DNA from 3 places in the Paenibacillus sp. 05T425 genome. Region 3 is predicted to be linked to each of the others. Evidence: riboswitches for the same ligand, from Rfam matches in the RefSeq annotation. Region 3 holds a riboswitch; each other region holds the start of a gene.
What was found. Region 3 has a riboswitch for cyclic di-GMP ahead of AC1DF0_RS07380 (pyridoxal phosphate-dependent decarboxylase family protein). Riboswitches for the same ligand answer to the same signal wherever they lie in the genome.
Positions count from the first base shown of each region.

Region 1: another riboswitch for cyclic di-GMP. It lies ahead of AC1DF0_RS21050 (choice-of-anchor A family protein); the one in region 3 lies ahead of AC1DF0_RS07380 (pyridoxal phosphate-dependent decarboxylase family protein).
Region 2: another riboswitch for cyclic di-GMP. It lies ahead of AC1DF0_RS05480 (glycosyl hydrolase family 28-related protein); the one in region 3 lies ahead of AC1DF0_RS07380 (pyridoxal phosphate-dependent decarboxylase family protein).

Region 1 is NZ_JBFTLA010000009.1:108,148-118,988, reverse strand. Features, by position in the region: gene AC1DF0_RS21090 (MATE family efflux transporter) at 1-543, shown strand, start outside; gene infC (translation initiation factor IF-3) at 592-1,089, shown strand; gene AC1DF0_RS21080 (ABC transporter ATP-binding protein) at 1,612-3,345, shown strand; gene AC1DF0_RS21075 (cation:proton antiporter) at 4,344-5,585, opposite strand; gene AC1DF0_RS21070 (cation:proton antiporter regulatory subunit) at 5,588-6,079, opposite strand; gene AC1DF0_RS21065 (hypothetical protein) at 6,128-6,499, opposite strand; gene AC1DF0_RS21060 (cupin domain-containing protein) at 6,728-7,189, shown strand; gene AC1DF0_RS21055 (HD-GYP domain-containing protein) at 7,255-8,778, opposite strand; cyclic di-GMP riboswitch class I at 8,999-9,086, shown strand; gene AC1DF0_RS21050 (choice-of-anchor A family protein) at 9,141-10,841, shown strand, end outside.
Region 2 is NZ_JBFTLA010000002.1:363,150-373,990, reverse strand. Features, by position in the region: gene AC1DF0_RS05490 (YveK family protein) at 1-90, opposite strand, end outside; gene AC1DF0_RS05485 (polysaccharide deacetylase family protein) at 112-1,140, opposite strand; gene AC1DF0_RS05480 (glycosyl hydrolase family 28-related protein) at 1,379-2,764, opposite strand; cyclic di-GMP riboswitch class I at 2,845-2,929, opposite strand; cyclic di-GMP riboswitch class I at 3,023-3,107, opposite strand; gene AC1DF0_RS05475 (NAD-dependent epimerase/dehydratase family protein) at 3,425-4,804, shown strand; gene AC1DF0_RS05470 (hypothetical protein) at 4,886-5,812, opposite strand; gene AC1DF0_RS05465 (ArsR/SmtB family transcription factor) at 6,013-6,336, opposite strand; gene AC1DF0_RS05460 (SRPBCC family protein) at 6,338-6,772, opposite strand; gene AC1DF0_RS05455 (amidohydrolase family protein) at 7,011-8,234, opposite strand; gene AC1DF0_RS05450 (ABC transporter ATP-binding protein) at 8,269-8,985, opposite strand; gene AC1DF0_RS05445 (branched-chain amino acid ABC transporter ATP-binding protein/permease) at 8,972-10,810, opposite strand.
Region 3 is NZ_JBFTLA010000003.1:123,228-134,068, reverse strand. Features, by position in the region: gene AC1DF0_RS07395 (proline dehydrogenase family protein) at 212-1,165, opposite strand; gene AC1DF0_RS07390 (AraC family transcriptional regulator) at 1,247-2,062, opposite strand; gene AC1DF0_RS07385 (methyl-accepting chemotaxis protein) at 2,158-3,882, opposite strand; gene AC1DF0_RS07380 (pyridoxal phosphate-dependent decarboxylase family protein) at 3,863-5,551, opposite strand; cyclic di-GMP riboswitch class I at 5,646-5,732, opposite strand; gene AC1DF0_RS07375 (SGNH/GDSL hydrolase family protein) at 6,019-7,197, shown strand; gene AC1DF0_RS07370 (endo-1,4-beta-xylanase) at 7,278-8,306, opposite strand; gene AC1DF0_RS07365 (diguanylate cyclase domain-containing protein) at 8,506-9,396, shown strand; gene AC1DF0_RS07360 (sigma-70 family RNA polymerase sigma factor) at 9,439-10,455, opposite strand; gene dapA (4-hydroxy-tetrahydrodipicolinate synthase) at 10,637-10,841, shown strand, end outside.

The DNA of each region.
Region 1 (10,841 bases), on a different contig from region 3:
ATTGCGCTTGCCGTACAGATTCAGATCGCCCATCTGTTCGGTGCGGGCAAGATCAAAGAGGCTTATGGTACAGCTTATCGTGCGTTATGGATTGGGCTTGTTGTTGTCACCGTAAATGCTTTCGTCATTTATTTGTTCGGAAGGCACTTGCTTGGGCTGTTCACGTCGAATGACGATATTATTGCGATCGGCGCATCGCTGCTTGGGATGAACCTGCTGCTGCAGCCGGGCAAAATGATGAATATGGCGCTTAGCAACTCCTTGAACGCGGTAGGGGATACACGCTTTACGATGTGGCTGGCCGTCTTCTCCATGTGGCTGATCGCGACGGCGCTTGCTTATTGGGTGGGCATCGAGCTGGGCTGGGGATTAATCGGCATTTATGGCTGCATGATTCTCGACGAGTACGTTCGCGGCATCTTCTCGCTGTTTCGCTGGCGCGGACGCAAATATTTGCGAATGGCCGAACAGAGGGAAGCGGACAAAGCTGCTGCAGCCTCGGTCGCGCCTGCGATTAGAAAACAAGCCGCTCCCGGCGTATAATAGACGTTAATAGATGATATCGATGATGCGAAGGGGAGAACGTCGCTTATGGCTACTGGTTTAGTAATGAATGAGAAAATAAGAGCATCCGAAGTGCAACTCACGGGACTGGACGGGGAGAATCTCGGCGTTATGTCGAGAGATGAGGCGCTGGCTCTCGCTCGCGAGCTTAAAGTCGATCTTGTGTGCACGTCGCTTATGAGCAGTCCGCCGCCCTGCAAGCTCGTCGGTAGAGGGCAAGCGAAGCAGCAGCAGAGCAAGGATGCCCGGGCGGAGCGCGTGAAGGAGCAGCCTGCCAAGGTGAAGGAGCTCCGTTTGACGCCGCATATCGAAGAGCATGATTACGATACGAAGCTGCGCCAAGCGGAGAAGATGTTGCAAGCAGGCAATGCCGTACAGCTAGTCGTTCGTATACAAGGCAAAGAGGGCGCGCAGGCGAAAGCGCTGCTGGAGCGTCTTGTAGCGGATTTGAAGACATCGGGCAAGAAGCAGTCAGGCATTCAAACCAGCGGCAAGCAAGCGCAGGTACAACTGCTCCCTGTATAGGGATACGAAATACACGATGCATACGAATCGAGAGTGAGGAGACTCATTGTTATATGAGGCAAAACTCATTGTTTAGAGCAGATTGGTGCAGTTGTACTGAATTAGTGAGTCAAACCTCATCCTTCGTGAAGTTAGGTTCATGGGGAGTGAGGTTTGGCTCACTATTTTGTTATGCAGACATGAAATGATGCCGAAGATATGAGGTTAGCTTCATACTTAATGAGCTTAACCTCATTATGGATGGGCAGCGGTAACTTATGTGAGTGTAGGGGATAATAAGGGGAGCGTGAAGCTTAGTAGGATGAGTGAAGCCGGAAGTAAATAGGTTGACAGTATTGGAATCATTTAATATCATTTTTTAAAATATAGGAAGTATAAGTTTCACTCTTATCCTTATGCCTATATTTCACCGCGAAACGAATGCTGCACGCTGCCAGAGGACGCCGTTAGCCGTTTACGCTTGTGAAAATCATTATCAATTACATAAGCGATTATGCTTATTCGACAGAAAAGGAGTTTCCGATGCTTCGTAAATTTTTTGCCTATTATAAGCCGTATAAGAAGCTCTTCTTCATCGACTTCTTTTGTGCGGTGCTGCTGGCTGTCCTTGAGCTTATTTTTCCGCTTGCGGTCAGCTATGTCATCAACACGCTTTTGCCCGACGAGAATTGGGGTCTCATCGTAACGGCTTGCGCGGTGCTGCTCGTTGTATATGCGATTAATACGCTGCTCTCTTATGTGGTTACCTACTGGGGGCATATGCTTGGTATCAACATCGAGACGGATATGAGGAAGCAGCTGTTCGACCATATTCAGAAGCTTAGCTTCCGTTTCTTCGACAATACGAAGACGGGTCATTTGATTTCTCGGATGACGAACGACTTGTTCGAGATTGGCGAGGTTGCGCATCATGGTCCGGAGGACATGTTCATTGCCGCTATGACGCTCATTGGCGCGTTCGGTATTATGCTCTTCATTAATCCAGAGCTCGCTGTCATTACGTTTATCATCGTACCGATCATTATATGGCTCGTGCTGCTGTTCAACGGCAAGATGACGAAAGCTGCGAATCGACTGTTCTCGGATATGGCCGACTTCAACGCGCGGGTCGAGGATACGGTCGGCGGCATTCGCGTCGTACAGGCGTTCTCGAACGAGAAGCATGAGAGAAAGTTGTTCAAAGTGAACAACTTGCGCTTCCGCGAGGCGAAGCTGATCTCGTACAAAATCATCGGCATGAACTCCTCCATCACGTATATGCTTATGCGTCTAGTTTCCGTATTCGTCTTGATCGCGGGAACATGGTATGTGTTGAAGGGCAGTCTGAATTATGGCGACTTTGTTGCGTTCGTTCTGTTGACGAATATTTTCTTCAAACCGATCGAGAAGATCAATGCCGTTATCGAGAGCTATCCAAAAGGTATCGCCGGTTTCAAGCGCTACACGGAGCTGATGGAGACCGAACCTGATATTGCGGATAAGGCTAATGCGGTTGAAGTGGATGGGCTGCAGGGAGATATCGTCTACCGTAACGTATCGTTTGGTTACGAAGGCGTAGCGAAGGTGCTGGAGCATATCGATCTTACGATTCGGGCCGGCGAGACGGTTGCTTTCGTTGGTCCGTCTGGCGCAGGCAAGACGACGCTTTGCAGCTTGCTGCCGAGGTTCTATGAGATCGATGGAGGCAGCATTTCCGTCGATGGGTACGACATTCAGGATATTAAGCTGGAATCGCTGCGCAAGCAGATCGGGATTGTGCAGCAGGATGTATTCCTGTTCGCGGGAACGATACGCGAGAACATCGCTTACGGCAAGCTCGGCGCATCGGATGAGCTGATCATGGAAGCGGCGCGGCGCGCGAAGCTGGAAGAGTTCATTCATTCGCAGAAGGATGGACTGGATACGGTTGTCGGGGAGCGCGGCGTGAAGCTGTCCGGCGGACAGAAGCAGCGTCTCGCCATTGCGCGGATGTTTTTGAAAAATCCGCCAATCCTCATTCTTGACGAAGCGACGTCAGCACTAGATACCGAGACGGAAGCAGCTATTCAGCAGTCGCTGGCTGAGCTGTCCGTCGGCCGCACGACGCTCGTTATCGCTCATCGATTGGCAACAATCAAGAATGCGGATCGTATCGTCGTCGTCACCGAGGACGGCATCACCGAGCAAGGCCGTCACGACGAACTCGTGGAAGCGGGCGGCATCTACAGCCGCCTCCACAAAGCGCAGTTCGGCGGTGCAAGCGTAGGCGCCAGGTAACGATATAAAAGGCAGTTTCGACGGGGCATAGACCACGTCGGAACTGCCTATTTTTGATTGTGAGTATACGGCGGAGTAACTGAGCGGAATAGAGCTAGAAAACAGCGCTATTCAAAAAATCGGGGTGTGTTAGGGGCAGATAGAGATAGAAAGTATCTCTATCTGCAAGGGAGAGCGGCGAATGTGAGCATACGGCGGGTCTGCTGAGCAGATAGAGCTAATAAACAGCTCTATTCAACAAACCGTGGTGTGTTGGTTACAGATAGAGATAGAAAGTAACTCTATTGCTAAGGGAAGGCGGCCAATATGAGCATACGGTGGGCAACTGAGCGGAATAGAGCTAATAAATAGCTCTATTCAACAAACCGTGGTGTGTTGGTTACAGATAGAGATAGAATGTATCTCTATCGCTAAGGGAAAGCGGCGAATGTGAGCATACGGCGGGTCAGCTGAGCAGAATAGGGCTAGAAAACAGCTCTATTCAACAAATTGTGGTGTGTTAGAGGCAGATAGAGATAGAAAGTATCTCTATCGGCAAGGGAGAGCGGCGAATGTGAGCATACGGCGGGGCTATTGAGCGGAATAGAGCTAGAAAACAGCTCTATTCAACAAACCGGGGTGTGTTAGAGGCAGATAGAGATAGAAAGTATCTCTATCGGCAAGGGATTGCGGCGAATGTGAGCATACGGCGGGTCAGCTGAGCGGAATAGAGCTAGAAACAGCTCTATTCAACAAATCGAGGTGTGTTAGGGGCAGATAGAGATAGAAAGTATCTCTATCTGTAAGGGAGAGTGGCGAAATTGAGCATACGGCGGGTCAGCTGAGCGGAATAGAGCTAGAAAACAGCTCTATTCAACAAATCGGGGTGTGTTAGGGGCAGATAGAGATAGAAAGTATCTCTATCGCTAAGGGAAGGTAGCGAATGTGAGCATACTACACAAGCACAAAGAAGAGGCGGGCGCGGCAGTCATCTTGACCTGTCGCGCCTGCCTCTTTAGTTACCCTTTGCCGCCTTGCGGGGCAGGCGGGTCGGGCTCTTTCACGAGCTTCCGCTTCTCCCAGCGGAATATCATGTTCAGCCCTTTATAGATGAGCTTAGACTCCTTCGTGAGCAGCGGGCCTAATATGGCTAGGATCAGCACATATAGCGCAGCGAACGGCTGCAGCAGCTCCATCAAGCCGCCGGCTTTGCCCAGATTAGCCATAATGATCGAGAACTCGCCGCGCGACACAATCGTTAGTCCGATGTTGGACGATGCCTTAGGCGACAGTCCAGCGCTCTTGCCTGCGAACATGCCTGCAACGAAGTTGCCGAGCAGCGTAATGCCGACAGCGCCGAGCGACAGCCATACCGCACCGCCGAGTGCGAGCGGGTCGATCGTGAGACCGAAGCTGAAGAAGAACAAAGCGCCGAAGAAGTCGCGGAACGGCAAAATCATATGCTCGATCCGTTTCATATGCGTCGTCTCCGCTAATACTAACCCGACGAGCAACGCGCCGATCGCTTCTGCGACATGAATCGTCTCGGAGAAACCGGCGACAAGGAACAAGAAGCCGAAGACGAGCAATAGGAATAATTCGTTGGAGCGAATATTGAACAGCTTGTTAAGCAGCGGGGCAGCCTTCCTGCCAATAATGAGGAATAACAACATGAATCCAAGCGCATAAGAGGCCGAGAGCAACACACCGCCAAGCGACGAAGAGTCGCTGAGCACAAGACCCGACAATACGGATATATACACCGCGAGGAAAATATCCTCGAACATAATGATCCCGAGAATCATCTCTGTCTCCGGGTTCGCCGTCCGTTTTAAGTCGACGAGCACCTTTGCTACGATTGCGCTGGATGAGATGGTCGTTATACCTGCAATGACCATCGTTTCCTCGATAGGAAAGTCGTTAACCCATCCGAACAATAAGCCGAGTGAAAAGTTGATTAAAATATAGATCGTTCCGCCAACCGCGATCGCTTTGCCAGACTTCATGAGTCGACCAACCGAGAACTCGAGACCTAGATAAAATAACAGGAAGAGCACGCCGAGGCGCCCCATGAATTCAATTAATTCAGCGCTGTGAATGAATCTGAAGTCTAGTATGCCGAAGTGAGGCGCATGAGGGCCGACAGCCATACCGATCAATATATAAAAAGGAATAACCGAAAAACGAATTTTTGAAGCTAACAGCCCGACCAAGGCGATGAGTATAACGGCGAGACCGATCTCCAGCACCATGTGGTCCATAATTAACGACTCCCGTTTTGGAGCATGAGCTTAAGCTGTTTAAGGTTCTGCCGTTCACCAGCCACAATAAGGGTCGAGTCTGCTTTGAAAACATAGTCGGGACCTGGATTAATATGCTTAGCTTCTTTTTCGACGGCAGCAATAATCGTTGCGCCGGTCGTTTGGCGAATATCCGCCTCGCCGATCGTTTTGCCGATGCAAGCGGCGTTTGGCTCGATTTTGTACCATTCGATCGTTAGATCATCCAGCGCTACTTCAATCGTCTCGAGCGCCTTCGGCTTGTAAGTCATTCCGCCGATAATAGCGGCAATCTGACGAGCTTCTTCATCCTCAAGCGTTACCATGGAGATGCTGTCATCCGGATCCTCATAGTCAAAATGGTACATTTCACGTCGGCCGTCATCATGAATGATAATGACGAACTTATCGCCTCCGCGCGTAATAATCTGGTATTTGCGTCCGATTCCAGGCAAATCAGATTCTCTAATATTCATTGGGTTTGCCTCCTCATTTTTTTGTAGTTTGTACCAAAAAAATGGGTTCTAACCAATGTAGACCGATGTATATTTAATAGGCTTAAGCAGTAAACGCTTCAATCGCTGCAGGATGGTCAGACTTAAGGGGGATAAATAAGCGGGCCGTCCAAATAAGACGGCAAGTGATACCTTATAAGCCGCGGGCTTGCGGCGAATAGGCTGAAGCAGCTTGCTTGGGGAGCGCCCGTTCAGAGCAGCGCAGGTCGTTGCGCGGGCAACAGGATTGAACCGGCTGGAGCCGGCCGTCAACTCGAAGTTGTTGCCTGCTTGGTAAGCAAACAGTGCAGTGAGCAGCAGTGGCAAAATAATAAGCAGGTTAAAGAACCGGTTGCGAAACGCGGGTCTTTGGTTGTGCTTCATGCTTATCGTCAATCTCATCTGCTCACCTCCTGCGGCTATATTTATAAGTATATCTTATAAATGATTAAAATCATAGACAATTCCATTTTTTTGTTGGTCGAATAGGTGAACAATTCAAGGCTTATAACCGTGGGATCAATTAGCAACGATTTTTTTGCTATTAATCAGCGAACCGGCATTTCCGATATGATAGAATGAATGAAAGTTTTCAATAGAATAGAGCATAACAGAGAGAGGTTGATTGGGATGGGAGCAACAGTGAAGGAGCTGTCGCCGCTTGTGCATGCGCTTGATCTTAAGCCGCATGTCGAAGGCGGATGGTACAAGGAAATTTGGAAAGCTAATTTTGAAATTCCGCAGCAGGTGCTCGGCGCTCCGTATTCGGGACCGCGTTTTGCCGCATCGTCGATTTATTTCTTGCTGCATCCTGAGGAGTTCTCGGACTGGCATACGGTTTACTCCGACGAAGTATGGTTCTGGCATTCGGGAAGCCCGTTGCTGCTCACGCTTGGCGGAACAGAAGCTGACCCGCATACCCGTAAGGAAATTATTGTGGGCCCGGACATTTCCGCAGGACATCAACCACAGGCGCTTGTGCCGGCTAACGAATGGCAGATGGCGAGAGCGCTCGGCGACGAGCCGGTACTCGTATCTTGCGTCGTTGCGCCAGGCTTCCACTATGATGATTTCCGTCTGATCAAAAAATAGGCTCGCTCCAATAAATAAGAGCTTCGCGCGTGGCATAATGCCCGGTCGCGAAGCTCTTATTTTTATTATTCGTTTTGCCGCAGCGAATTAATGAACAGCTCGATTAAGGCGGGATCCCACTGTGTTCCCTTGCCTTCCTCCAGAATCGCTAGGGCGTGCTCGCGAGTCATTCCTTTACGGTACGGCCGATCCGATGTCATCGCATCGAAAGCGTCGGCAATGGCAATAACTCGGCCAAGCAGAGGAATGTGCTCTCCTGCGAGCCCGTCGGGATAACCGCGTCCGTCATAGCGCTCATGATGGGAGCGTACGCCCGGAAGCAGATCGGCCATCGCGTCCGCAGGCTCAATCTGCTTCAATATATTTTCGCCCAGTCCCGGGTGTGCCTTAATCTGATTAAACTCCTCGTCCGTTAGCTTGCCATCCTTCAACAGCACCGAGTCACGAATGCCGATTTTGCCGATGTCATGAAGCAGAGCCGACTTGCGCAGCAGTTCAATGTCGGTTTGCGGCCAGCCAGCCTGCTCGCCGATCGCGACGGAATATTCGGCAACGCGTTCCGAATGACCCGCGGTATAGGTGTCGCGCGCGTCAAGCGCGGCAGCAAGCGTGAAGAAGTAGCTTTGGTGAAGCTGCTTATTACGCTCATCCCTCTCCTGCAGACCTTCGATCATATGGTTGAAGCCTGCGACCAGCTTCGAAAATTCATCGGAATGAATATCTTCCGCGCGGGTGTCGTAATGGCCGTTCTGCACGGCAATCATCGCAGCTTGGAGCTTGTGGATCGGATCCTCAATATTGCGAGATAGGAGCGAGGCGCCGAACAAGGAGAAGAAGACGCCGATAACAAGAATGATACCGGCCCATTGCCAATAGGCGGAGGTGCCCCCGCCGTCCAGTCCTTCAAGCCTGATCTGAGCCGCAAGACTATGCAAGAGCAGTGGAAGCGTACCGATTAAAAAAGCGCTTAGCAGAAACTTCGTGCGAATCGAAGCAAATACTTGGCCGCCGAGGGTCAGATCCTGCCCATAGAGTGCTACATGTTTGTTGCGCATATAGGTGACAACAGGTCGAATAGCCCGTGCGGTCAMGAAAAATTCAATCATGGCATGCATACTGGCAACGAGCAGCGCGCCAACGGAAGCAAGTCCGATATAATAATAAGGGAACGAGAGCCATTCCATTTGGATGAAAATATAGCTCATTGCAATAGCCGGCACCGATATGCCGAGCAGATGAGGTCCGAAAGTCCGCTTCAGCGACAGTACCGGAAAGCGGTGCGTTTGTATATAAGCTTTGCGAAGCTGCTCCGCTGTTGGCTGATCGGACAGGAAAGCGACTTGAATCGGCTTTGCATGCCGATAGAATACGAACAGCTCGCAGGCAAGCATAATGAGCAAAGAAGCGAATAAGATGACGCCGAGCACGAAGCCTTCGCCTTGGGGCAGCTTAAGCGTGGAGAAAATGATGATGCCCCCGACTCCGAGCACGGCGACGGTCGATCCAAATACATAGTTGTAGACGAGCTGGAGGAGGAAAGCACGATATACGCTTGCGGGAGTTTGTTGGTGCGGATCTAGTTGCTTCAATGGGATCATTCCTCTTTTCACAGCTTCATGATATAGTTCCTATTACCTATATTAACAATCGGCATATGGAGAGCGGAATTGAAGTTCATTTCCATGTACATACATGGGTATATTTTACATAGGGTTAGATAATTTAGCGGATTGCGGTTGCGACCAAAATTAGCTAAAATAGGTATAGTTCCTTTTTGATAGAGTCATAGATTACGAACGAATTGTTCGATTATGCCAATAGCAAACCATTTGAAAGAGTGGGACGCAAAGTCTGGAGTCTACAGCGCCTAAGGCGCTATGATCGTCCGACCGCCATGAATCTCGTATTCGTGTGCGGTCTTTTTTATTTTTTTTGATAGGGAGGGTATATCATGAGAAAAGCATTTCGTAAGAGCGCATCACTAGTCGTGACTGGGGTCATCGTCTTCGGCATTCTATGCAACGCTTTTGTATTTGGAGCAGGCGGAGGCAACAGCTCTGTGCTCGGTACGGCAGGCAGTTACAACGTGTTCATGCTCGGTGACTTTAAGCTGTATTACGAGCAAGTCGAAGGTGGACTGGCGGCCGGAGGAGATATTGATATAACCGGATTTGGCGTCAATCGAGCGAATGCATCGGGAGACATTGGCTTAGTGGCGGGCGGAGAACTGAAGTTCACGAATGGTCAAATTGATTATGGCGATGCCTACTACGGAACGCTTCATTCAACATCGGCCTTCACGCTCGTAAGAGGCAATAAGCATCAAGGGGCACCTATCGATTTTGAAGCAGAAGCTGAATATTTGTTGAATTTGTCCGCTGAGCTGGCAGCTTTGCCGACCAACGGCACAACAAGCAAAGATCAATACAATTCGAATAAAACGACTTTAAAGGGAACAGACCCTCAGCTCAATGTATTTACAGTAGGGTATGATCTGAATGAGGTATGGCTGGACGTTCCAAATGGCTCGACAGTGATTATTAACGTTACGGGTGCGACTCGATCAATGGGGTGGCAAGGTTATTTTGGCTTTGACGGTAAAGACCGCCAATCTAAAATATTGTTTAACTTCCCGGATGCTACGGCGCTGACGCTCGGCTATAGCGGGGTAAAAGGCAGTCTACTAGCCCCGCAGGCTGATATTACGGCAACGAGCGGCAATATCGACGGCATATTAGTAGGAGCTTCGCTCACGAAAGGCAGAATTCAGCCGCATTGGGTACCTTTCGAGGGGGAGATACCGCTAGCGACGCCAACGCCTAGCCCGTCGGCGACGCCTTCTCCGACACCAACGCCGACAGCGACACCGTCGGAGACACCGACAGCGACACCGTCGGAGACACCGACAGCAACACCGATAGCAACACCGACACCGACAGTAACACCGTCGGAGACACCGACACCAACGCCGACAGCAACACCGTCGGAGACACCGACAGCAACACCGACGGCAACACCGACACCGACAGTGACACCGTCGGAGACACCGACACCAACGCCGACAGCAACACCGTCGGAAACGCCGACACCAACGCCGACAGCAACACCGTCGGAGACGCCGACACCAACGCCGTCAGCGACACCGTCGGAGACGCCGACGGCAACACCGTCGGAGACACCGACAGCAACACCAACGGCAACACCGTCGGAGACGCCGACACCAACGCCGACAGCGACACCGTCGGAGACACCGACAGCGACGCCGACGGCAACACCGACACCGACGGCAACTCCATCGGAGACGCCGACAGCAACACCGACGGCAATGCCGACAGCGACACCAACGGCGACGCCAACGTCGACACCAGTCGTAACGCCATCACCGGCGCCGACGCCGATGCCGACGGGAACTCCGATACCGGAGGCAACGGTTACTCCTGAGCCTACAGTGTCACCTGATCCAACGCCGACGCCTTCCGATGAAGTGATTATTGATGAAGAAGAAGTGCCGGGAGGCTCACCGGATGAAGGCGGAGCGCCTGAAGATGGCGAGGAGCAAACTACGGATGACGAAGAAGTAACGGTAGACGATGAAGAAATAGGCTTAGGGACACCGGAAGATGGTTCAGTGGATGTTGATACATTGCCTAAG
Region 2 (10,841 bases), on a different contig from region 3:
TGCAAATGCGCCTCCGACAGATAATGCAATTACTAATAAAATAACTATAAAATACCGTTTGCTCGCCTCTTTTAAGAACTGGATGTCCATTCGTTCACCTCATGTTTTGGATTAATGCTGCGATTGATAGGAAGAACGTTTCTCTCTCTTTGCACTAGCTAATACTTGATTACAAAGCTCCTCCATATTCAAACTCGTCATCCCGTACTTATGTTGCAGATGTTGATAATGTTCGAGTATTCTGTTCAGCACATCCATATTTTCATTGGCATCACTTGCCAAATTATAGGGATGCCACCAGAGGTGATACACTTCGCCGTGTTTAGCCGCATAGGTCATTCCATCAAGTATTCTCTTAATACGAAGCGGTTCTAACCAGCGGAGCTTGGAAGAGTAGGAGCGGAAGAAGTGGCTGGCTGGTAGGTTTATGGGAAGTTCGGTCATTATTTCATCGATTCGATAACAATGATTGCCGGACAAATTAATATACGTATCGAGCAAACGAAGAGCTCTCAACGGCAGGGAATCATTGGTGCTATAGCCATGTTTGTATATCCAATGTTTCGGATTACCTCGATATGACTTAATACCTAATTGATTCAGTGCTTGCAAATAGGAATCATTGATTTGGTTTCTTGGAAAAACGATGCTCTCCAATGTCATACCTTGTTTTTCGGCGATTTGGATGCTTGCGTGAATATCAGCAACAAATTCCTTCTCGGTCTGACCAGATTCCTTGCAATAATAGTGTGAAAAGGTATGTGTGGATATCGCCTGAAATGGCGTTGTTCGAATCCGTTGAATAAGCGAAGGTGCAAAGTGATAGGGATCGAATGACTCATTTGCGCCGATCTGCTCACTCTTCAAGTAAGAATAAGGAGATAAATTTTGATTTATATAACTAGGCTTAATTATCGGCAAGCTATTAATCATTTCTTCCTTAGACTCAAAAAACAATAGCCCTACAGTCGCCCATGTGGCATGAATACCATACTTTTCGAATAACGATAATACGGTAGGAATTAACTCTCTTTCTTTTGCAAACGTACTATTATACCAATCTAGTTCATAAAGATCACGTATGCCCCAATACAATTCAAAATCAAGCGAAATAACAAATAGTCCTTTATGTCTAGTCAAAAATACTCATTCCTTTATGCAATGGTCACTTGCTATTTCCACAAAATTTCCAACATAGTCCAGAACTGTTTGCCTGCACCTGAAGCATATTCGTATTATAATCTTCAAGACTCGTCAAGTAAATAAAAATGAAACGACATTTTCCGTGCCTTTCACGGATAACTCCTTCTATATAATGAAAGAAGTTAATAAAAAAACTTCGACAATAGATGTCGAAGTCTCGTTGTTTACAAAACTATTATAGAACTTGTACGTTAAAGTTGCTGCTTGCGAGCTTAACCGTGAATTGTGCAGCTTGGATTGTGTTGTTCGAGCATACGATATTTTTTTGAGAAAACTGCGAAAGATATGTCGTTAAATCAATGCCTCCGCCAGTTATCATTTTGATTTTGTTATTTGTAATCGTACCGTTGTCCGCGTTTTGCCACGTCCAAATTGCTTTTTCTCCATTTTCAATGACATTTCCGTCAATCGTGAAGTTATTGATATTTCCAAGACGAATGGCTGTTTTGCCTTTTTGAACGCTTTTTGCACCCATAGTAATTTTGTTGTTGCTGATAACGATGTTTTTAACCGTTTCCGCTGCGCCAACCTCGATTGCAGCATAGAAGCTTCCTAAGCCTGTAATCGTATTTTGTTTAACCGTGTTGTTGCTGCCGTATACGCTAATTGCCGAATACATGTCTGGAGCAAGTAGCCCTTTATCCGAGCCCGATCTGTAATAATTATTTTGCAGGTACGAATTCGTAATTTGGTTGCCAGTTACCGTAATGCCTTGTGCATAAATTTTAATAGCACGTTTGGCATTGTTGTCGAATTTGTTATTCGAGATCAAGCTGTTTGTGTCCGTGCCTTTTCCTGCATCCATGTTAGGATCTTCATAATAGATGCCATCGCCGTCATCAGCAGGACCGATATGGTGAATATAGTTATTAGTTATCGATACATTAGCTGCTGCAGCTTCGCTTTTGCCCCAAGTCGTTGTTACGTAAATACCTCTAGCAATCATGCTTCCACCAGTAGGGTTGAGCGCAACAATATTCTTCACTTCATTACTATCGATCGTGATTGCTTTCGTATTGCCGTATACAAGGATTCCCGAAAGCACGCCCGAGAAGTAATCGCTACTCGTTTTCGTGCTGTGGGAAGCATTCGCTACAATCGAATTGTTGATATTAACGCGTTCGCTTCCTCCGCTTACAACGAGTACACGGTTAACTAGTTTGTTGCCGTCGAGCGAAATGTTGCTGATCTCAATATCCTTACCCGATACACGCATTAATTCCCAGCCGAAATCTTTTGTGCTAGCTTTGATGATCGAAGTTGCGCCATCACCGAGCACTTTCGTGTTGCTGCTTACAGCGAGCGGATCTTTCGGGTTTACCAGGTACGTTCCTTTCGGGAAGTAAACCGTCGTTTTCTTCGCAGCGCCTTCTGCCAGCGCTTTTTTGATCGAGGACGTATCGTCCGTCTTGCCATCTCCCTTTGCTCCGTAGGTCTTAACATTTATCATATTAGCAGCGTTCGCTTCTTCGATGAATAGTCCATAAAAACCGATGCCGCTCAAAATCGTTACAAGCACCATCGCGGTCATGCTTTTCGTTAATTTACTGAAAATGCCCATTTTCACTACCTCCATATCCTGAATGAAATAAATAGGACAATCCCAGATTTCAGGATTGTCCTATTTCATCCTGAAAACATTTCGGGAACTGGCTGGCATATGGTTTCCCATTTAGCCCCTGTAGTTTTGCGTCCCGCGCTTTCACGCGGTTTGCCGTTATCGCTGTTTCCAAATATTAAGTTAGTGAAAATGTTGGTGTGATGAATAGAAAAAGAACTTATGACATGTCATAAGTTCTAAAATAGAACCTGAAAAGTTTTCGGAATCTGGCTGGCGTGTGGTTTCCCATTTAGCCCCTATAGCTTTGCGTCCTGCGTTTTCACGCAGTTTGCCTTTTCGACACATCGAGTATATGAAGTTACTTAATATTTAAATAAATATTACCAGACTAATAGGTATAAAGCAATAGGTTTTAATAGATTCATAGCCTAATTTTGAATAAGATTCGACACTTATTTTCAACAGGGGTTTAGCCATAAATTAGAACTTGTTTACAACCTCTTCCTAAACAATTATCATAGTCAAGTAGACCCTGCTATCACCTATTAGACTCAATCTTTAACAATACTCTAGCAGCGTACATAATAGCAAAACGCCGGTCTCCAAAGAGCCGCAATCGGACTTCTTCACTAAAATCAGAAGGGAAAATGGGGTGGTAGCGTGAAAATATTAATTACGGGCGGCTACGGATTTATTGGCTCTTTTGTTGCTGAGAGGTTTTTCAACGAAGGACATGAAGTCATTATTATAGATAATATGACCTCCGGTCATATATCGAATTGCAAATTCCGCCATATATCATACATCGCGGATGTGGAGAGCACCGTTTGTGAATCCATCTTCGAAAACCATAACGTTGACATTGTTGTGCATTTGGCTGCCCAGATCAATGTAGTCACTTCGATGGAAAATCCATACGCAGATACAAAATCGAACATCCTAGGACTAACCAACATTTTGCAGTTGGCCGCAAAATATAAAACCAAGAAGCTCATATTCGCTTCCTCTGCGGCCGTCTATGGAATGAACGATCAGATTCCGCTAAATGAGGATATGCCTTGTCAGCCCGTCTCGCCATACGGGATCAACAAGCTTCTCGGGGAATACTATTGCACAAAGTGGAACGAAATTTACCAATTGGATACGATTTGTTTCCGATTCAGCAACGTATACGGACCGCGCCAAGGATCGATTGGAGAAGGCGGAGTCGTATCCATTTTCATGGAACGGATCCGTGATGGCAAGGAGCTTGTGATTTACGGGGACGGCAGCCAAACCCGCGATTTCATATACGTGGAGGATGTCGCGGATGTTATTTATCAAGCAAGCCTTTCTGACCAAAGCGGCATCATGAATTTGTCCACCGATACGGAGCAATCAGTCAATGATCTAGTCAACATATTGAGCAGCATTCGGCCGATCCCCGAAATCAAGAAGCAAAAAGCTCGCACAGGCGATATATATCGTTCAAGACTCGACAATAACCGACTAAAAAAAGTTTTGGATTGGTCGCCCAAGTTCAGCTTCGAAACGGGGATTCGCCGCACGTATGAATGGTTTGCGCAATCCACCGCCGATTTAAAGCCGCTAACCAAAAAATCGGATAACACGGGCGCGACGCTCGACGACATTAACATTAATAACGAACTGATCGCCTCGTCGCTATCCCGGAATATCCGCAGCCTATACCTCAGCCAGCATGAGCGTTACCTGGAAGGCATGCCTGTGCTTAAGCCTGACGTCTTCCTTGCCGTTATACGCTCTAGGGAGCAAGCGAAACGCAATTACAATGCAAGCTTCGCCCTCGTTTCGCTTTCAAGGGATATCATTCAGGACAGCGCGCTCCTCAAACAAGTGAACGATTCGCTTCGCGAGTCGGATTTCATCGGCCTTGCGTTTAACGGCGATATCTATATCTTGTTGTCGAATTCGACGTCCGAAGATGCGATCATCGTCGTCAATCGTCTTAAGAAGCATAATATTGAAGCGCAAGTCGTCTCCCAAGAAGATTATTCGAACTTAGAGCTTATTCAGCATTAACACTCTTTATTAAATAGTAGAAATACGGAAGAGCCCCGTCAGCATCCATTCGCAATGGTGCAGGCAGGGCTCTGTTTCCGTTTATCTGGCCGTTCTTTTTTTTGTACTCAACGCAAGCCAATCGCGACCAGCCCGAACAATCTCTTTGTAGCCCGGCAGTCTGATACCGTAAAAAACCCGCAAGTCCCCACCCCAATGAGACTTTGCCGCCGAAACCGATTCAATATTCGCCCCGTAGAAATCGAATGTTTTAATCCCGATTTGGTCCAGATCCTCAAACTCAAGGTTTTGCAGCTGCTGTACGATGCCATCACTGAGGTGTTCGCTCTTGGAAGCGGATATCCATCCAATCGCGTTCTGTTCACCGGATACTAAGGTGATGCTTGCGCTAACAGGCTCACCTTCATTGGAGTAACAAACATAGCCGCGAAACCTGTCGCTTCCAAGCAATTGCTGCGCGAGCAATAAATCCTTAACCGATAATTGATGGGTAAAGCCTTTCCTCGTTTCGGTTCCGGATAAACAGTAGTGAACGGCCTCCATATCGTCCGTCCGAATAGAATAGTAACCCAACGAATTGGCCTTTTTCATTTTGTTGCGCAGAGAGGGGCTGATGTTCTCTACCGAATAAGGCAAATCCACATAATATGTATACTTTATATCAGCTATGAACCCTTGCCATAGAAAAGGGCGAATATCCGTAATTTCAGGCGGAAAATAAAAATTGGCTGACCCTGCGTATTCATATAAACTTTCAATGAATGCTTTTGAGACCTCATGCCACTGGCTTCCGATTTTCTGTACTTTATTCGTTGGAGTTGGGCGAAAAATAGTAGGGTGATACGGATTAAGCGGAGGCAAAAACAGCTTTTTGTTATGATTAAGAAACATTAAACTATCACAATACGCATCTGAATTTGATGCTTTAAAGGTTTTAACTATTGCATCACAGTTCCATTTCTTACGGTTGAATTCGGCCCAACCGTTCAGAAATTGCTGATCGTCCATTTGTGGTAGCTACCTCTTCTCCTATATTGAATTGTATAAGATACATTTATTACCATGATACCTTTCAACCTTTTGATCGTCAATAAGATACGGAATTTGCAAGAAACACCAACCGTCTTATAAGAAGTCGGTTGGTGTTTCTTGCCATTTGGCTTCAATAACGTTTCTTTACGTTCATTCGGCAATTCGAGTTTCAATGATCATTCATCCAATTCCACATAACGCTTGAGCGCGGCGAGCTTGTTATCCCAGAAGCGCTCGTAAAACGCCAGCCAGCGCTTCAGCTCTCTAAGCGGATCGGGGTCTAGACGGTAGCGCGTCTCGCGCCCGACCTTCCGGTCCTTCACGAGTCCGGCGTCCGATAAGACGCGGAGATGCTTCGACACGGCCGTACGGCTCATCGCGAAGTGGCCGCTGATAGCGTTTAGCGGCAGTTCCTCATCGCCTAGCAGCTCAAGCACCTTGCGCCGCGTCGGATCGGCTATCGCTTGAAACACATCATGCTTCGGCAGCGGTTCAGCCATCTTATTCCTCTACATAGCCGCGGAGCTTCTGCCCAATGCCAGACCAGCCTTGCTCCATTCTGCCTCGCACGATGTCATGCGGTTCGCCGAACTCGGTCGCCATGCCAGCTGTCCACCCACCGTGAATGAGCGTGAATTCCGTCTCGCCCTGCAGCTCGGCCAACTCGAACGTCAACGTCCAATCCTTGCCCCAATTAAACGATAAACGGTTCGGCGGATCCACCTCCGTCACCTTGCAAGGCGATTGACCGTATGGACCTGCGTTCAAATGAAACTCGAAGCCGACCTCCGTCTGAAAATCACTCGGCGGCATGAACCATGCCGCTATGCCTTCTGCCGTAGATACGGCCTTCCATACTTTCTCGATTGGCGCTTTCAACAAGACCGTCTGGCGAATATCCGGCAGCTTGTCCTGTGTATGAATGTTGTCTCCCATAAGTATAACCTCCAATGTTCAATGTTTAATGAGCTTGTCCACTCTGGAATCAATTGATATGAAACCAAATGGTTTCTAATCTGATGCCTTCTCATTATATGAAACCATTTGGTTTCATGTCAACATAGAAAATAATCCCTTGTTCTGCGCTTCTATTATGTCCAAGAAGGCAAACAAAAAAAGCACTTGCCAAACACCTAACTTGACTGATGTCTGGCCGTGCTTCTGAAGAGTAACATTATAAGCTGGTCAAAGCAGCCGGTGCAACGAAACGTTCAGCCGCTTCCTTCCACCTGCCGCCAACCAGCTTGCCGGCGGAGAACACCGCTTCGCGAGGCGGTGCAAGAGCAATCGCATGCTTCGGATTCATGGCGTCCACGAGCATAAAGCTGGCAGGATCCCCCGCCTTCGGCACGAGCGAGCCCGACGAGATGAGCGGATACGTCCGCAGCAGATCCTCGTCGACGATCCAGCCGAGCTTCTCGGCCAGCCTCGAGCCCCTTGCAAGCAGATCGCCATTGCCGAACGGGCTCCATGCATCTAGAATATTGTCGCAGCCGACGTGAACGCGCACACCTTCGGCGATTAACTGATCGACGCGCGGCATCGGCCGATCAATCGGCACGCTCGTAATAATGGCGACGTCGTCCGCCGCAAGCTTCTGTGCCAGATCCCGCGATTCTGCCTCGGTCACTTGGCCTAGGCAATACGCATGGCTAACAGCCGTACGTCCGCCTTTGCCCGCTTGAACCGTCAAGTCGCCGAAGCGGCTGATCGTGTACAAGCCGAGATGCCCGGGGTCGTGAAGATGAAGATCGACGCCGGCGCCAAATTCCGAGCTCAGCTCGAACATCGTCTCGAGGCTGAAGTCGACTTGACGGTCCAGCCCTGCCGGGTCGACACCGCCGACATATTCGGCTCCGGCGCGCAGCGCTGCCTTCATGACCTTAACGGAATCGGAGCGCAGCAGCCCCTGCTGCGGAAATGCGACGATCTCGATCTCCATCACGCCCCGGTACTCCTCCCTCACCGCCAGCACATGCTCCAGATGGGAGATGCCGATCACCGGATCGACATCGACATGCGTCCGAATCTTCGTCGTGCCATGACTCAGCAGCAGGTCGATGAGTCGCCTTGCCCGATCCGCGGCAGTCGTCGGCATCGTCTTGATCATCGCTTTCTCGAAAGCAAGCTGTCCAGGCAGCGTCACGAACGGCTGCAGCGGCTTCCACGGTTCGCCGAGAAAATGCTTATCGAGATGGATGTGCATATCGCTCATGGCAGGCAAGTATAGCAACCCACCCGCATCCAGCGCTTCTTCCCCTCCGGCTTCGCCAGTTCCGCCAGTCATCTTCCCGCCGATATTTTTCTCCAAGCTTGTGATAACGCCCAGCTCTCGATCAATCGTCATATTATATAGGTCTTCGCCAATGCGAATGCGGTTAATTGTTGTTCGTTTCATGCTGCATCACCTTTCGCGACTATAATAAGTTCCTTTAATGTACGCCCAAATAAACCTTGATCATGCGTTCGTCACCTAGCAAAGCTGCCGCCGGGCCGTGCATGGCCACCGTTCCGTTATCTATAACATACCCTCTTCCCGCTATCGACAGCGCTTTGTGCGCCATTTGCTCCACGAGCAGGATCGATACGCCTTCCCGGCTAAGCTCGGCGATAGTCGCGAATATTTCGTTCACGATAATCGGCGCTAAGCCAAGCGATGGTTCATCGAGAAGCAGCAGCTTCGGCTTGCTGATCATCGCCCGCGACAGCACAAGCATCTGCTGCTCGCCGCCGCTTAACGTGAAGGCAAGCTGGTGGCGCCGCTCATGCAAGCGCGGAAAACGCTCGAACACAAGCTCCAGCTCCTTGTCGAACTGGGCGCGCGAGACGGAACCGATCTTCTGCTTCAGTCCCATCCGCAAGTTTTCGAGTACGGACAACGTCCCGAACACCTCGCGCCCCTCAGGAACGAGCGAGACGCCAAGATTAGAGGTCCGGCTGGCGGACAACCCCGTAATATCTTTGCCCTCGAATGTGACCGTCCCTCCGCTAGGCTTCACAAGTCCTAACACGGATTGAAGCAGCGTCGTCTTGCCCGCGCCATTCGAGCCGATAACAGCGACGATCTCGCCTTCGCCTACTTCAAGATCGATTCCCTTCAGCGCGTGAATCGCGCCGTATCGCACATGCAGTCCTTTAATGCTCAGCACCGGCCGCCACCTCCTCCTCTTCGCCCAGATAAGCGCGGATGACGCGCGGATCGTTCAGCATCTGGTCCGGACTGCCCGTGCCAATAACACGGCCGAAGTCGAGCACCGTCACCGTATCCGATACACGCTGCACGAAGTCCATATGATGCTCGATCAAAATAACGGTGATGCCGCCCTTGACCAGCTTCTGCAGCAGCCGCTCCAAGTGTTCGATCTCCGCCGCGGTCATACCCGCAGCCGGCTCGTCAAGCAGCAGTAGACTAGGCTCCGTAGCTAAGGCGCGAGCGATTTCAACCATGCGTTGATGCCCGTAAGGCAATTGACTGGCCGGCAAATCCCTGCTTCCCTCGAAGCCGATCAAGTCCAGCAGCGCATGCGCTCTGGCACGCATCGCCTTCTCCTTGCGGAGCTGCCCCGGCGTGCGCAGAAGCGCCTCCGCGATTCCGCTGCGCTGGCTTCGCGCTACGCCCGTCATCACATTTTCGACCACCGATAATTCCTTGAATAGCCGTGAATGCTGGAACGTTCTAGCAATGCCGAGCTCCGAGACGGAAGACAACGAACGCGGCACAAGCGGCTGCCCCTTTAGAAGAAATCGCCCCTCCTCCGCGCTGTACAAACCCGAAATCACGTTCAGCAGCGTCGTCTTACCCGCGCCGTTCGGCCCTACCAACGAATGCACCTCGCCTGCTTTTATCGTTATGTCGATATCCTTAAGCGCATGCAGCCCGCCAAAATGTTTGTTGACGCCCTCCAACACAAGCATCGCTTCACCTACAGCCTTCGGGGCGGCAGCGTTCGGGAACAGCTTCGAATCGGCAAGCGAACTATCCCTAGCTTCCGTTTCCGCCGGGCCCAGGTAAGCTTCCAGCCTAGCGCCGACCCAACCGGCTATCGTGCCGGCAATCCCTTTGGGCAAGAAATACAGCACCGCGAACATAATGCCGCCGTATAACGCCATGCGCAGCTTCTCCATATCGAGCAGCTCCGGCAAGAAAACGATGATTGCCGCTCCAATGACCGGTCCGAGCATTCGCCCCGCTCCGCCGAGAATAACGATCAGCACGAGCTGGACCGAAGTCGGAAAATGGTACGTATCTGGGCTAATAAAGCTATTCGTATGCGCGTAGATCGCCCCCGCTAGACCCGCAAGCACTGAGCTAATTGCAAAGCCGACGTATTGCGCCTTGAACTTGCGAATGCCGAGCGAAGCGGCGGCAATTTCGTTCTCTTTCGTTGCGATCATCGCTCTTCCCCAGGAGGAGCGACGCAGATTGCGAACAAGCAGCAGCGCGGCCAGCGCAATGACAAGAACGAGCAAGTACATCCCCTTTAGATCAAATGTGTAGCTTCCTATCTGCGGCTTCGGTATGCCTGAGATGCCGAGAGGCCCGCCCGTGACGCCGTCCCAGCGGATCAGCACCTCGTGAATGACGACTCCGAACGCAATCGTAATCATTGATAAGTATACGCCGCCCGCCCTAATGGTCGGAATCGCAATTAAGCTGCCTATAATTAATGAAGCAACAATGCCGATCAACGCAACAAGCCAGAACGACAAGCCGTATTTGGTGCTTAGATACGAAGACGTATACGCACCAATCGCCATTAAGCCTGCATGGCCGATCGAGACGATGCCGCAATAACCAATGATGATATTCATCCCCGCGCAGGTGATGACGAAGATGCCGATCATGAACATCAAATTCAAATAATACGTATCTACCAGCCATGGGCCGGCGGTTAACAGCGCCAACGCCGCCAGCGCGGCAGCCCAACCGGCGGCTCCCCGGTAGTTCATGCTTTTGCGCAACACTGTGTTCATCTGCGCTCCCCCCTGATTGTCCGTCATTACA
Region 3 (10,841 bases):
AGTTGCTTATGATGGATTAGGCAGCAAACCTCAACTCATCTACTTCTTGAATAGGATACCGACAGTCACCTGTTCCGTAAAGGTACAATCGCGGTTATAGGCGTACCATTTCCCGCCTTGCCGCACGGCAATCGCCTAGGGTACGGCGATATTCGGCCCATAAAAAAACCAGCCACTCTGAAGTGACCGGTTTTTCAATATCAAACACGATTCAAATGCGTTTACTCACAATGTCGATTACCGCACGGTACAGATTCGGCGGGTACTCCGCAATCCGGTGGCACAGATACAAATACCATTCATGGCCATATGGGAGATAGATTCTAACCGAGTGCCCGTCTGCCTGCAGCTTGCTTCCCAGCTCCGGACGAATACCGTACAGCATCTCGAATTCGGCATTGCCATGAGACAGCCACCCGTTCTTCAGCACTTCATCCACAATCGCTTCATCATGGGTAGCAATCGATACGTAATGGCCTTGGCGAATGGCGCTTTCCACAAGCTCCAAATAACGTTCATTAAGAGCAGGAGACCGATGGATTGCGCGGTCTTCCGGTTCTTGATAAGCGCCTTTCACGATCCGTACACGACGTGGCGAATCAGCTAGAGCTTCCAAATCCTGCGGCGTTCGATTCAAATGAGCTTGCAACGTAATGCCTATGCTCGAATAAGTTGCTGCAGCGCTTGTGTAGACAGATAGTATATCCTCCGTCTTGCTGGACTCTTCCATGCTGATGAATAACTCAATCTCCGTTTCTACAGTTCCGGCATAGGCTGCCACATCCATCAGATGGGAATAAGCAAGCTCCTTATCCAACGAAAGCCCGATATGCGACAGATCGAAGGATACGCGAGCTGGAAGTCCGGCCCGCCCCAAATCTTGAATGAGCGCCTTCATCTCCGCAGCAGCCGCTTCGCATTCGTCAGCATCCGTCGTATTTTCACCGATATATTCGATGGAAAACTTATACCCTTCCCGGGCCAGCCGGCGGCTAGCGGCAACTCCCTCTTGTCGGGTTTCACCCGTAACATACCGAGAAGCGGCTTGCTGAAGCAGCATATAGAGCTCTGGTGTCCGCTCTACGTAAGCTTTCAGGTCTTCACGGCGAGCGATTGACTTTAGAGCCGCTGAAAATTGTTTTTCCAAATTCGATTCATGGTGCATACAACATCTCTCCCCTACTCAAGTTCCTTCCATTGTACGGAGTAGAGGGATGACGGTATTGTACAAAATTGCTCTTTGTTATTAAGATGACAACGCGTAAGAGTATGGCGTTGCTCCTACAATCCTGCCGAACGTTCTCGCAAAATGGCTCTGGTCATAAAATCCCGCATCGGTTGCAATGTCGGCAATCGGTCGCCGCTTCATCAATTCGGCCTTGGCATAATTAATGCGCAGCAGATTCTGATAGGCATGAGGAGGCAGATGATTCCATCGTTTAAACAACCGAATGAGATGAAATCGGCTTATTCCCGTTACGTTCTCGAGCTCCTCCATCGTCAGCTTCTCTGTAAAATGCTCATGCATATAGTCCTGTACAAGCTTGACGTACTTCTGATCCTGCTTGCCTTGCTGTATTTCATGCACCAAATCTGACGCGTTCTGACTAACGAGATCATGTATCAGCTCAATCATAGCCGTCTCGATTTCAAGAGGAGAACCGTTTCCCATAAAAGCCTCCATCGTTTGGTTAATGCGATAGCGACAGACTCTATTTTTGTCCTCGGCCAATAGAAACGGGATATGAAGCTGATCGCGCTCCCGCTGTTCAAGGTCAAGCTGCTCTAACCAAGCCTGCTTGACGAAGAGCATTTTGTAATTCCACTCCATTCCCGTCTCCGGCTGGCAGGCATGCAGCATCATCGGCGGAAAGCTGATTGCCTTTCCATCCTCGACCCGGTGCATGGTTCCGTCGCACCAAGCGTTCGTCACGCCTTTATCGATCAACCCGATCGAATATTCCTCATGAAAATGTTTTTGGTACGCTAGATCGCTCTTCAGACATCGCTTAGCTTCCAAGAAAGGCAGCGCCTCATGGCGGTAAAAGGTCACATCAGACATGTTTCGAGTCCTCGTTTCATAAACAGAAAGTTTCTTCGCAATAAAAAGCCCTCCCGCTCGAAGGCGGAAGGGCTCAGCGTGCTCGAACGATACTACTACAGCTTAAACGGCTTTACCGATTCGTTCAAGTCAACCGAAAGAGACGACAGCTGCTGGATGGCAGCCGATATTTCCTGCATGGACGCGCTTTGCTGTTGAGCGGACGCAGCAACCTCTTCCGTGCCGGCTGCCTGCTCCTGCGTGACCCCGTTAATTTGCTGCATGGCATCCGTGATGCGTACGAAGGAATGCTCTACCTTCTCCAGCGAGCCGGACATATGGTTCGTGTGGACGGTAAACTCTGAAACGCCCGAATATATATGCTTGAAGTTTTGGTGGGTACCGCTAATCCAAGAATGGCCAAGCTCGACAGCCTTCGTTCCTTCTTCGATGCTTTGCTTAACCAGATGGCTGTTCGATTGCGTGCTCGAGACGAGCTCGTTAACGGACAGCGCCGCTTGAGCGGACTGCGTTGCCAGCTTCTTGACTTCCTCGGCAACGACCGCGAAGCCTCTTCCGAGCTCGCCGACCCGTGCCGCCTCGATCGAAGCATTAAGCGCAAGCAGATTCGTCTGCGTCGATATTTCGGTTATAATGCCGATAATCTCTCCGATTTCATTGGAACGTGTCTCCAGCGCCGCTGCCGCTTGCTGCGACTGCTGCATCGCCTGCTTGATCGTCTCCATTTGTTGGAGGGTACGATCGACAAGCTCTTGCCCCTGCTCCGATTGCGAATGGACCTCGGACGCGATTTCTTGAATTTCCTTCATGCCTGCCGATACTTCTTTGATGTCGGTATCAATGTTATGAATGCTCGAGTGGCTTTCGGATACGCTCTGCACGATCTCCGTAATGCCTTCTGTCATTTTGCTCGTCGATTCGGCCACCTGCTGCGCGCTATTCGTCGATTCATTCACGGATTGCTTCAGATGCTTGCTCGTATCCCCGATAAGGGCGGACGAAGCGATGACCTGCTCGATCAATGTTTTTAAGCTCGTAATCATGATGCCGAAAGCGGCACCCAGCTTGCCGATCTCATCCTTGCTGTCGATCGAGAACTGGCTTCTCATATCGCCGGCCGCTACTTTCTCGGCTGCAATCATCAGTTTGCGAAGCGGATTCGTAATGATTCGGCTAATAATAACGGCGATCACGCTGCCGACTACGAAGACGATGACGGAAATGATAATGGTCATCCAGTTCGAGCTGGATGCAGTCTCAGGCACAACGGAAGCATCGAGATCGATGCCCAAGATGCCGTACACGGTGCCGGATTTATCGGTCAGCGGCACGAAGATAGATTTATGCGTGCCGTATTCATCGTCGTAAATCGGACTGAACATCGTTTTCTTGGAAGCAATGGCTTCCCTCATTTCATCAGTAAACGGATAAGCGGTTCCGAAGTCGTCAGGGACGCCCGACAAAATCAGAATCCGTTCTTCATCCTGGGTATTGGATAAAATATAAATGTTCTCCAAGCTATGAACGGTCTGGAGCTTCTCGAGCTCCGTCTTGATTATCGCGTAGTTCGGATCGTCCGCCCCTGTCAGTTGAATATCGCTTCCCGGAATGGCTGCGAGCGTGTTCGACGCGATTTGAATATCCGTCGCGAGCCGCTTATCGAATTGCTCCAGAAGCTTCTCCGAGAGGTTGCTCTGCGTCATATAGCCGGACAGAGCAAAGGCTACGCATGTCACGACCTGCAGCAGCAGGATGCTGACCGAGATTTTGACAGCAAGATGTTCTCTGAACCAATTCAATTTAAGAATAGATTTCTTCATGGTTGTTCTCCTTCGTGGATAGCCGATCAAAAGCGGCATACGTTTCAGCGATTTTTTGTTTCAAATAGTGAACGATTGCACCGACATCGGAAGTTTGCGTGTACGGAGAGATGACGAATAACTTAGCCGCATACAGCGCAATTTGACCCGCCCGGTCCGCGGTTGGCACGTAGAGATGCTTCTTCGTATCTCCGAAAAACATTTTTCCGCGGTCTCTGCCCAATATTTCGAACAATAGCTCGTTCAGCTTATTTTCGCGCTCAATCTCCGCATAGCTGCGGAGCCCCTCGTATTCCGCGTGATAGCCGTTTTTACGATCTGCATACAAACGGAACAGCGTGATAATGCCCGGATTTAGCGGATTGACGATGACGGCTTCGGGAACTTCGGCAGCCAACGTCTTCCTGAACGCTATATTGACTTCGACGAATTGGGCGAGCAGCTTCTGATAACCTTCGATGCCGAAAGCCGTTAGCGCGCTTAAAATACTGATCGAGCTGCCCATTCTAGAGCATTCCAGCGTATAGCTCGTATGATAATCCCCATAACCCCGATGTCCAACATACGGCGTTTCATCCGGCTCCAAATCAAGCAGCTTGAGATCGGATGCCCGCTTCACAAGGAATAAGCTCGTGGAGTACGGCGTTTGACCGAGCTTCTGGAAGTCAAAGCACAACGAATCCGCCAATCCCAAATGCTTCATTCTCTCCCTTATCGCTTGAAGCGCAGATAGTGTTTCAGTATCGAATTTATGTAGATTTCCTTCAAAGTCGTAATCGTTAAAGAAGGCAAAAAATCCGCCCAGCGCTGAATCCGCGTGGATATGCGGCCTTTGAATGCCATGCTTTGTCGCTAGTTCCTCTGACACAGCCAAGATTTCCTCGACATTATCGATGCCCATCGCATCCGTCGTCGCTGTCGTTGCCACAATGTACACAGGGACGCCTCCGCTTAAAATAACGCTCTCCACTTTCTCTTCGAGATCCCGAACATCCATGGAGCTGTCTTCTCGCGTACGGATTTTGATCAGGTTATTGCTGCCCAGACCCGTTGCTTCCATCGATTTGAACAGGCTGTAATGAGCCGCTTCCGAGCAGAAGGCAAACAAGTTGTCAGGTACGCCTGCTTTTGCAGCTTTGGCGTCATATTTATTAATGGCTAGTCGAAGTCCCGTAAAGATGGCCCCTTGCCCGCCCCAAGTCGTATATCCGCCGCTTGCCGTAGGGTCATAACCAATCAGCGCCGACATCATGGCAACGACTCTGACTTCGGCCTCCGCTCCGGCAGGTCCGTATACGTCCCACAAGTTATTGCCATTCACCATAAAAGCGGTGAGCATTCCCATGATGCCCGGAATACTGGCCATGGGCAAAATATTAGTCAAAAAGTATTTCGTATGGTAGGGATGACCGTGCAGAAGCTTGAGCAGCTCGCCGTTCACTTCATTTTGCGTGCTTCCGCTAACGGGAATGCGGCTGTTCTTCGTTAAATCCTGATAGAAAGTAGCTCCTCTATCTTTCGTTCCTTTTAAATTAACGGAATCGGGATCCTTTAAAGCATCGACCCCTTCTACGATTTGCCTGAATAGTGCTATAAGATCGTCTCGTTGTCGCTCGTTGCCGTCGTCGCTTGGAAATAAGGTCCGGATATTCATCTCTTGCTCGCTCATTGTCTCCACTCTCTCCTATTTCGTTATTCTCTCTTTTTTGTTGTAAGCAAAGAGGCATGCCTATGGACGACCATAGACATGCCTCTGCTAAATCTTTTGCAACTGGCTGACATTTCTTTTTGAGAAGTAGTCCCTATAGCTTTGCGTCTCTCGTCTTTCGACGGATTTGCATTATGTGATTTTAGGAAAGTTCATCGATACAATTAGTAAACATTTACAGCGAATAGGAACATTCTACTATTTTACATTTCAGAGATCAATAGATTTGAAATAGAGATTTCGTTAATTTTTTTAAGAAATCATCATTTTGTCACAATCTTCCTTTGTTCGATATTGTCGACCGATTATATTTGGTGCAATATTCCTGCTACTGCCAATCTGTTCAACCCCGATACAGCTATGATTCAGCAGGTTTTCTTATCCTCCCATTCGTTTTAAGATCATATTTAAAAGAGAGGAGATTATCTATGACAGACGAAACATACAACGATTTAATTGCCAAATCGCTATTAAACAAAGGAAACAACAGGAGATTAAAAACCGCTATCGAAAAAGCGAAAAGAGGCGAAGAGATTACGATTGCCTACATTGGCGGCTCCATTACTCACGGCGCGGGAGCCAATCCGCTCCATACCGACTGCTATGCTCATCGGTCATATTCCACCTTCAAGTCGATGTTCGGAAAGGACGGCGGCGATTCTATTCGTTTCGTCAAAGCTGGACTCGGCGGCACGCCCTCCGAGCTGGGGATGATTCGTTATCAGAGGGATGTTCTGAGAGATGGAGCCGTACGCCCTGATATCGTCATTGTGGAATTTGCAGTCAATGACGCCGACGACGAAACGGAAGGGAGCTGTTACGAAAGCCTGGTATTAAAAGCACTGACTGCTGACAACGCTCCAGCCGTCATCCTATTGTTCAGTGTGTTCGAAAGCGACTGGAATTTGCAAGATCGGCTTGCGCCCGTTGGTTATCATTATGAGCTTCCCATGGTAAGCATAAAAGATGCGGTGGTGGACCAATTTCAGATAACCAAAGACGAGGGGAACATCATTACCAAAGAGCAATTTTTCAGCGACATCTACCATCCGACCAATGCAGGTCATACAATCATGGCCGATTGTCTAGGCTGGCTGTTCGCCGAAACCGACCGTTCCGCCATGGATCATGAACATATTGTGATCGACAAGCCGCCGGTAATCGGTAATGACTTCGTCCATGTCCGTTTGTTGGATCGGGCCAACGGCTCTAGCATAGCCAATATATCGGAAGGAGGCTTCGACGCAATCGATACCGAACTTCAAATGGCGGAGATGGACGACCATCCGTACGGCACGCCTCAATTCCCTAACAATTGGATGCATACGGCAGATTCGAGTAACCACAACTTTACGATGACGATTCGCAGCAAAAGTCTCCTCTTGGTCTACAAAGATTCAGGAAGCGACGATTACGGCAGCGCTAACATTTACGTTGACGGCGAGATTGTGAAAGTCGTCGACCCACAGGCAATCAAATGGACCCATTGCCATGTAGTCATCTTGTATACGGAGCAAGAATCGCGTGAGCACACGGTGGAAATCGAGATGTCGCCCAATCACGCGTGCAAAAGGTTTACGATCCTCGGCTTTGGCTTCGTATCCTAACGCGGGGAAACGAAAGACGGCCTCCTTTCCCTAATATAGGGATGGCGGCCGTCTTTCACTGTTTACCGTCTCACTAGCTATTAGCCTTCAAGCGCTTCCGCCGTTTGGCTAATCACTTTGTAGTACGAGCCCTTTGGCTGATGCTTCGTGTCGAACAGCAACGGCCAATTCTTACGACCCCTAACCGGGAATCCATCCAGCCACGTATAGTCATCAGCGGCTCCCCAGAACGTAACGCTTGTCAGTACATCGCTATATTCCCGGAACAACTGGAACATATCACCGTACCTTTCCTCCTGTAACTGCATCATCTCAGCCGTAGGAGTGGTAAGATCCGTGCGTCTGTCTTCGAAGGCAAATACCGATAAGTCCATTTCCGTAATATGCAGCTGCAGTCCTAGCGACGCATATCGTTCGATAGCTGCACGAATATCGTCCAGCGTCGGATGCGTCAGGTTCCAGTGCGCCTGAAGGCCAACGCCGTGGATCGGCACGCCTTTTTCCTTAAGCGACTTGACCAGCGCGTAAATTTTTTCTCTCTTAGCTGGCACTGACTCGTTATAATCGTTATAAAAGAGTAACGCGTCAGGATCAGCCGCATGTGCGTACTCGAACGCTTTGGCAATAAAATCATCGCCGATAATGTCCAGCCACTTGGACGGACGAAGGTGCTCATCTCCACTGTCAGACACTGCTTCATTCACAACGTCCCATGCATAGATTTGTCCCTTATAACGCCCAACTACCGTTTCGATATGCGCTTTCATTCGTGCAAGCAGTGTATCGCGATCAACTAAGCCGCCCGCACCGTTATCAAACACCCAATCGGACGTTTGGTTGTGCCATACGAGCGTATGCCCTCTTACTGCCATACCGTTCGTTTTCGCAAACTCCATTAATCGGTCCGCTTCCTCGAACGTATACCGCTCCTCGGCCGGGTGCAGCCGTTCGAACTTCATTTCATTCTCTGCCGTTACGCTATTGAAATGCAGCGCCAGCAGCTCGCGCTGCGAGACAAGCGTCTTCGGATTAACGGCTGCGCCGATTCGAAACTGCTGATCGAACACTTCGTGCAGCTTCGGTGTTTGTGCTGATGTGGATTGATTCATGAATGATTGCTCCCCTCGTTCGATCCATCGGTTATTATCGTTGCTCGCGTATAGTTTAGACCTTGCATGCGCTGCAAACAACCCGTCGAAGTATAGGAAACGCTTTTGGAAAATAATAGATTGACTTTCCCATAGGGGGAGGGTTTATCGTTAGGTTAAGCAATTCCGGCCGGAGTTCTTTATGAAAGGGTGTCATCGATTGAAAATTGGTGAATTCGCCGTACAAAACAACGTTACTGCTAAAATGCTGCGTCACTATGACGAGATCGGTCTGCTGAAGCCGTCGGCGATCGATGCTGAAACGGGATATCGTTCCTACGATCCGAGCCAATCCCATTTATTGAATTGGATCGTCATTCTCAAAAATCTAGACTTCTCCCTTACTGAAATCAAAGAATTGATAAACGGACCTGTAGATAGTAGCATCATCGTTCATCAATTGATTCGTAAGCGGATCGAAATCTCATCGCTGCTTAATGAACACATTCAGAAGAAAATCGCAATTGATCGGCTTATCACTATAATCGAGAAAGAAGGGTTTGATATGGATAAAAAAATAGATTTATTGCATATCGAGCAGTCTGCAGCCCATGAAATCAAAAAAAACATTCCCAATATGGAGATGTTTCTGGAGGCAGCCGCCGGCATCACAGCCTCATGTTCGTCTGACGATAGCCTCTCCGTCTTTCGCTTTGATATCAGCCACTTCAAGCAGGTGAACGACGATTACGGCTTCGAGGTAGGGGACAACGTCATTGCCTCTTGTTATCAAATCATTGAAGCCAATGTCCGTGCCGGCATAACTCAGGCCGCTATCGGCCGTGCTGATGGCGATGAATTCATCGTATTCGCAATCGCAAATCACCAAGCGATCACTCGTGTCGCGCAGTCCATAGTCGATGATATGATAGCCTTTGATTTCAATAGCATCGGTTGTCCGAAGCAAATGGGTTGTTATATCGGCGCATTAGTCGGCTCTGTCAGATCGATTGCGGAGATTCGTAAGGTCATCGAAGACTCTATTGAAACCATTAATGAAGCGCGGAAAGAAGGACCAAACTCGATCGCTATCGAATCGTGCAAGCTTTAGAAATTGCGAGGCCCCCTTCCTGTTAGAAGAGGGCCTTCGTTCTTATTTGTTATTCGTATAGTTCTCTAATAAATCCTGAATGGATATCCCATTAATCTTAAGTCCCGATATGTCGCAGTCTTTAATTTCCACGTTGGAAAGATTGCAGTTTGTAAAGGATGTTCCGGTTAATTCACAGTTCTCGAACGTATTGCTCTTGCCCTTCAGCCCGATATCGTGAAAGTAAGCCCCGCCCATTGCGCAGTTTCCGATCTCGATATCCCACAAACCTACTTCAATGAATTTGGCCTGATGCATGTTGATATCGTGGAATAACGTTTTGCTCATATTGATATTATCGAAGCTAGCGCCTTCTAAATTAATGTTAACAAACTTCGTTTTGTACATGTCGATATCGTCAAAATCGCTCTCGCCCATCGCCACGCGGCGAAATTGTGTTTCGGGCATTCTTTCGTCCTGAAACACCTTCTTCTTGAACTCCTCGTTCAGCTTATTCTGATTCAGATTTTCGTTAACCATGCTGAGCATCTCCTTCTTTAATAACGTTCTCGATCGACGAAGTCTGCTCTCTACCGCTTCAACGGACAGACCGAGGAAATCGCTGATTTCCCTGATCTTATAGTCATCGATGTAGTAGAGAATCGTGACCGTACGGTTAGCTTCAGTCAGGTTGCTAAGCGCTTGCCATACCTCGTTTCGAAGCTCTTTCCTCAGCCATGTATCTTCGGCAGTTTCATGCATTTCATGTTGCGGCATATTCTCGTTATGTGCCGGGTCGTATACGGACTCGTTTTTGCTCGACCTCAACCAGTCCAAGCACTCCCTATTCGTAACCGCATACAACCAACTGCCCAGCTTATCGGGTTCTTTAATGCTGGACAATTTTTTGAAAGCTTTGACGAACACTTCCTGCGCAATATCTTGCGCCCTATGGAAATCGCCTAGCTTACCGTACGCTGTCCCGTACACCGCATTCGCATATCTGCCGATTAAATCGCTGAATGCCTCGTTATCGCCTTTGCACGCCCTGCCCACCAACTCTGCATCCGTAACAGACAAGTTGCTCCTCCTCAAATCGATCTATATATAAGACGGGAGTTCATTGAAAAAACCGTCGCGATCTCAAAAATTTTTTTCTACTCTTCTTCTATTATACAAAAATATGGAGCGGTTATAGAAAGCAATAGATTGACAACGAATTCGAAAGCAAGTATGAATAGTAGCAAAGGAGTGACTAACTATGGATTTGAAAACCATTCTGCCATACAGCGTTGCCATGATAACGCCATTTGACGAGGATGAACGCATAGATGAGAACGGCGTTGTGGGCATGCTTGAATATTATGAGGCGAATCATGTACCGGCTTTGCTCTTAAGCGGATCGACCGGCGAACAGCATTCATTATCGGTGGAGGAAAGAATTCATCTCTATCGGACCGTCAAGG